DNA from 2 places in the Paenibacillus sp. NPDC057934 genome. Region 2 is predicted to be linked to the other one. Evidence: riboswitches for the same ligand, from Rfam matches in the RefSeq annotation. Region 2 holds a riboswitch; the other holds the start of a gene.
What was found. A riboswitch is a leader RNA that binds a small molecule or an ion and turns the genes downstream of it on or off. The one in region 2 is predicted to bind preQ1.
Positions count from the first base shown of each region.

Region 1: another riboswitch for preQ1. It lies ahead of ACFVRY_RS08270 (queuosine precursor transporter); the one in region 2 lies ahead of queF (preQ(1) synthase).

Region 1 covers NZ_JBHVPB010000003.1:176,906-180,017, forward strand. The annotation lists gene ACFVRY_RS08265 (methyl-accepting chemotaxis protein) at 1-1,037, opposite strand, end outside; PreQ1 riboswitch class I at 1,384-1,429, shown strand; gene ACFVRY_RS08270 (queuosine precursor transporter) at 1,440-2,174, shown strand; gene ACFVRY_RS08275 (M24 family metallopeptidase) at 2,303-3,112, opposite strand, start outside.
Region 2 covers NZ_JBHVPB010000009.1:230,517-233,628, forward strand. The annotation lists gene murB (UDP-N-acetylmuramate dehydrogenase) at 1-598, shown strand, start outside; gene ymzB (protein YmzB) at 717-1,052, opposite strand; PreQ1 riboswitch class I at 1,267-1,310, shown strand; gene queF (preQ(1) synthase) at 1,474-1,974, shown strand; gene queC (7-cyano-7-deazaguanine synthase QueC) at 2,007-2,672, shown strand; gene ACFVRY_RS21470 (6-pyruvoyl trahydropterin synthase family protein) at 2,666-3,112, shown strand, end outside.

The sequences.
Region 1 (3,112 bases), on a different contig from region 2:
TCATTGCCTCCGAGCGCCTCGGTGGAGGCTTCACTGATTTGTTCGGTAACTTCTCCTGCTGCGGAGGCGATATGCTGGATACTGTAATTAATCTCTTCCATGGCCCGCGAGTTGTCCTTCGCGCTGTGGGCAATAGATGTACTGCCTCTGTCAATCTCGATGACGGACTGCGCGGACTGCTCAGCCATGCCGTTCAGGACCTTCACGCGCTCTTGGAGGTCATTGGAGTCTTCGACAACCGTACCGGAGGTCTCCAGAACCTGGCCGATCATTTCTTTAAGGCGTTCAGTCATGGTTCGGAAACTTTCGGAGAGTTGGCCTACTTCATCGGTACCTTTGATAGTCAACTCCTGGGTGAAATCACCTTGTGCAAGCCTATTACTGTACGCTGCGAGCTGTGTTATAGGACGTGTGATCCGCCGGCTCATAAGTAGGGCACCAGTGATGCCGAGGATGAGGACCAGCAAGGTAATTCCTGCACTAGTCCAGAGGATACCGCTCATTCTTGCTGTGATAAAGGCTACATCAGAGCTTACGCCGACAATCATCGGACTACCTTTAATAGCAATGTAGGCTGTTTTATGTACACCGTAATCGTCACTATAAATATCACTGAGCGTCGTTTTTTGGTCCTTGAAGGCCATTTCCATAGCTGGGGTCACTTGCAGGGTATCTCCTGCCTTCATTTTGGAGCCATGATCAGCGGTAAGTACGGTAGCTTGACCGTCGTTCAGACTCGCCAGAAAGATCGTCTCTACATCATGTTGGTTGCGTTTGTCCTTGAAGTAGTATTCGATATTGGTAATTGACTGCTCATTCTTGCCTAGCGCCCGCTGGGCGTGGGTAGAATTGATGTTCTTGTATACATCCTGAACAGCTCCCGTCAGCAACTTGTTGATCTGCGGCAGTACATAGCTCTCGAACGTATTAGTCGATATGAAATAAAAGCTTACACTTAACAAAAGAGACGCGAGCAACAGGACGACGAACAACAAGCGCGTGAATTTACGGCTAATCGAGTGCTTGAAACGAAACATAGGGTTCTCTCCTTTTCTCTGATATGCCTTTCTATCCCATGCCTGATGCCTTTTATGTATGGATAGCTACGATAACTCCGTGAGTAGGGTCGTATATCAGGTTAATACTATCGCTCTGGTGGGATAAACACATATAGTTGATAACTATTTTATATAATTAACCTGCGGTTGAATAGTGAAAAATTTGATTTTTGGTGTATTATTTTCTGAAAAAGATAAAAAAAGTGTCGAAACTTCTAACTTTGATTGAAGTGGATGGAAAAAAGAGGACTTGCTCAAAAAATCAAAATCTTCTGGTGTCTTTGGTTCTGTTATGGTAGAGTATTTATGTTTTGTTCCGGAATCCGGAACCGCGGTTCGTAACCATCCCGCGTAAACAAAACTAGGAGGAGTTATAAGAAGATGTTTAATTTATGGTGGGGGATTCTCTTTGTCCTCGTCAATTTTGTATTTTTTCTGTTGTGTTACCGATTATTCGGTAAAAAAGGGATGTATGCCTGGGTGGGCGTCGCCACCGTCATTGCCAATATTCAGGTCTCTAAAACCATTTCCATGCCTCCGGGCATTGTCATGACCCTTGGTAATACCATGTATGTGACACTGTACATGGCCAGTGATCTGCTCAATGAGAAGTATGGGCGGGTCGAGGCGCGGACAGCAGTATGGTTTGGCTTTTTCACTCTAATTACGACGACAGTGATCATGCAGATGGCGCTGGCGTTCACGCCGCAGGAAAGTGATATCGCCCAGTCTTCACTGGAGACGATCTTCGGCATGATGCCGCGGCTTGCACTCGGCAGTTTGGTAGCCTACTTCGTCAGTCAGTTCCTGGATGTGCGGCTGTATTCGTGGATTCGAAAGTATTATGGCAGCTCGCGCCAGCTGTGGATTCGCACCAACGGCAGCACGATGGTGAGCTCTTTTGTGGATACGCTGATCTTCTGTACGATCGCCTTTGCCGGTATCTACGATTTGAAGGTATGGACAGAGATTCTATTGACCACCTATATTATCAAATTCTTGCTTACTGCAGCAGGGACACCGGTACTGTATATCGCCCGCACGTTTACCTTTGCGGAGGATAAACCGAATATGCCACTCCCGGAGACTTCTGATACGAAGGCGACTACCGCCTAGAAGAGCCAGGAGACCTTATAGAGCAAGTTACTGCATTAAAAAAACAGCACGTCCCCGCATTTGGAGACGTGCTGTTTTCAATTTATTGTGCCCGATTTTTCCTGGACAAGCGCGCTAGAAAGCACTCTTTATAGATGAAGTACTGTCAGAGCTTTAGGGAAGCTGGTCAGTGTCTGCGCACCGTTTTCACTGATGAAGACATCGTCTTCAATACGCACACCGCCCACGCCTGGCACATAAATACCTGGTTCCACCGTAAAGACATTACCCACTTCAATGATGTCCTCATTGAGACCGTGCAGTGAAGGATATTCATGGACATCTATGCCGAGGCCATGGCCGACACGATGCACGAAGTATTCTCCATACCCGGCAGCTTCAATGACTTCACGGGCAGCGCGGTCTACCGAACCGAAGGTCGCGCCCGCAATAGCGGCGGCTATCCCCGCTTCATTGGCTGCAAGCACGGCATTGTAGATGTCGGTTAGCTTGCTGTCCACCTCTTCGACGGCAAAGGTACGCGTAATATCAGAGGCGTATCCCGCAGCATACAGTCCGAGGTCGAACATCAGGAAGTCTCCGGGCTCGATGATCCGGCTACCCGGTTCGCCATGTGGAAGGGCAGTGTTCGGTCCTGAGAGGACCAGGGTGTCGAAGGCTGGACCGGAAGCGCCAAGCTTCTTCATCAAATACTCCAGCTCTGCTACCAATTCGATTTCGCTTACACCGGCCTTGACATGCTTCAAGCCACGGCGCAGCACTTCTTCCACCAGCTCTGCGGCATGTTTCATGGCAGCGACTTCGTCCGGCGACTTCTTCGCGCGCATGCCCCGCAGCAGATGGCCGATATCACTGAAGTGTTCTGCTGGAACAGCTGAAGCAAGCTGCTCGAATCGGGAGACGGTGAAATGCTCCTTCTCCATGCCAAACGCTCCGAG
Region 2 (3,112 bases):
CAAAATTATTGATGTATCGCGCTATGCGCTGGATCAGGAATTGACGGGTCTGGAATTTGCTTGCGGCATCCCTGGTACAGTAGGAGGCGCTCTATATATGAACGCAGGAGCCTACGGTGGTGAGGTCAAGGATGTACTTCACAGCGCTGTTGTCTTGAACAAGGCCGGTGAGCTGATAACGCTTCAGGGTGACCAAATGCAATGGGGATACCGTAAGAGTATCTTTTCAAGTGGTGAATACGTTGTTCTGGAGGCACGGTTTGCCCTTAAGCCAGGGGAAGCTACAGCTATCAAGTCGGTCATGGATGAATTGACATTCCTCCGGGAATCGAAGCAGCCACTGGAATACCCGTCTTGTGGTAGTGTTTTCAAGCGTCCTCCAGGACGGTTTGCCGGCCAGTTAATCCAGGAAAGCGGACTCCAGGGAACCCGCATCGGCGGTGCCGAGGTGTCCCGTAAACACGCTGGGTTTATTGTAAATGCAGATCACGCCACGGCCAGCGACTATATCGGTCTGATCCAACATGTTAGAGACACCGTGAAGAATAAATTTGACGTAGAGCTGGAAACCGAAGTGGAGATCATCGGCGAAGAGTAGTGAGATATGAACAGGCAAGAGGCTGCGGGCGTTTATCCGCAGCCTCTTTTTGTTATCCAATCGAAGCAGGCGTTGTTATTTTGTTACAGATTACATGTGGATTAAACGCTCCGAAGTGTCATTCTTTAGACAAGGTGTAATGGGCACGGTCTGTCTTCACCTCTGCGGCTTCTGCATCCGAACGATTGAGTCGCAGCCCGCTGACTGCAATTTCGAAATTAGTCTGGGGCAAGCGCACCAGTTCGCCATCTCTGTTCAAAGTGCTTCCCGAACCTCTAAGAATCAACGCACTGTCCAGATAATCGTCAATAACATCATCTGCATCACGGTAATCGACGCCTTCCAGCTTGAAATGAATGGTGTCCGTATCGGAAAGCTCCTGCTTCTCAATGAGAATCGTCTTGTTCACCTGTGTATTCAGCCAATCTGAGAGTTGTTGTACCTGCTGTTCCATGACCTGATCCCATCCTTTAGAAGATGATCTATAGGCTATAAGTTACCCTGTTCGCCCAAAATGAATCCGTCATTTTTGCCGTCGTTAAACAATTTATTGTATTAATAATCAATCCATTTAATCATTATGTTTTTATACTTGTCATCCCCGTACACCCCATGGTATAGTTCAAGACGCACGATATCAGTTAAAGAAGAAGTCTGCGTCATTGCACGCAGGAGAGGTTCGCAAACTCCCTCTATAAAAAACTAAGACCCTTAAGGGACGTCAGATGCCACTACGAATGATGTTCCGCGTATAAACGGGATAACTCTGTCCATAGGTCAGAACTCGTTTATTCTTAGTAGAGCCAAGTTTTCGAAATCTCGTTCTTCTTTCCAATTCCGGCCCCGGCCGAAGGAAAAGAGAGGGATTTTTTGTCATGTCCGAAGGAAGATTGAAAGATGAAATGAAGGAAGTTACACTGCTGGGCAATCAGGGAACACAGTACCATTTTGGCTATGCGCCAGAGGTGCTGGAATCGTTCGATAACAAGCATCCGGGACGCGATTATTTCGTCAAGTTCAATTGCCCGGAATTCACCAGTCTGTGCCCCGTTACGGGCCAACCAGATTTTGCGACACTGTACATCTCGTACATCCCGGAGCAAAAAATGGTGGAATCCAAATCGCTGAAGCTGTATTTATTCAGTTTCCGCAACCATGGAGATTTTCATGAGGATTGCGTTAACATCATCATGAACGATCTCATCAGCCTGATGGACCCGCGCTATATTGAAGTATGGGGTAAATTCACTCCGCGGGGCGGCATTTCGATTGATCCTTATTGCAATTGGGGACGTCCGGGAACAAAGTATGAGGCAATGGCGGAGCACCGTCTAATGAATCATGATCTCTACCCGGAAAAAGTGGATAACCGCTAACCCTATTTTGTAAAAAAAGGAGATTTCGAAAAATGAATAAAAAAGCATTGGTCGTCTTCAGCGGCGGCCAGGACAGCACGACCTGTCTGATCTGGGCGCTTCAACACTATGATGAGGTGCAAGTGGTCACGTTCAACTATAACCAGCGGCATGCCGCCGAGATTGAGGTTTCGCAGCAAATTGCCGCTGATTTTAAAGTGAAACAGCATATTCTCGATTTGGGTCTGCTAAATCAGTTGGCACCCAACGCATTGACACGGGATGATATCGCCATTGAAGAAGGAGCAGCGAATGAGCTTCCCAGCACCTTTGTGGATGGACGGAATCTGCTGTTCCTGTCGTTTGCGGCCATTCTTGCCAAGCAGCTTGGGTATCACCATATCGTAACAGGCGTCTGCCAGACCGATTTCAGCGGATATCCAGACTGCCGTGATGTGTTCGTGAAATCGCTGAATGTGACGCTGAATCTGTCTATGGACTATGAATTCGTGATTCATACGCCGCTGATGTGGCTGGATAAAAAAGAAACTTGGAAAATGGCCGACGAATTGGGCCACTTTGATTATATTCGTGAGTGCACACTGACCTGTTACAACGGGATCATTGGAAGTGGCTGCGGGACTTGTCCCGCGTGCCTCTTGCGCAGCCGTGGGCTGACGCAGTACGAAGGGGAGAGAAAGAAGGGTGACTCATGCTGAACGAGGTTTCGGTATGCAAAATCTTCACCTTTGACGCTGCCCACCAGCTTATCGGGCATAAGGGGAAATGCAGCAATCTTCACGGCCATACCTACAAGCTGGAGGTTGTGCTGAAGGGCGTTCCTTCAATGCAGGAGGGGCATTCTAACGAAGGTTTCGTCATTGACTTTAGCGAAATCAAGGCAAGGGTGCAAGAGGTGCTGATTGATCGTTTAGATCATGCTTTTCTCGCCACAGGCAATGAACCTGTACTTGAGTCGCTGTACAGCTCTGGCTCCAAGGTTGCCCAACTCTCGTTTCGTACAACAGCTGAGAATTTGTCATCCTATGCGGCCCATGAGTTGAAGAAAGCCGGGCTGCCGCTATATTCTGTGAAGCTCTGGGAGACCCCAACGTCATGGGCGGAAGTATTGGCCGAAGATCTCCCGGAAGAAGGTCCG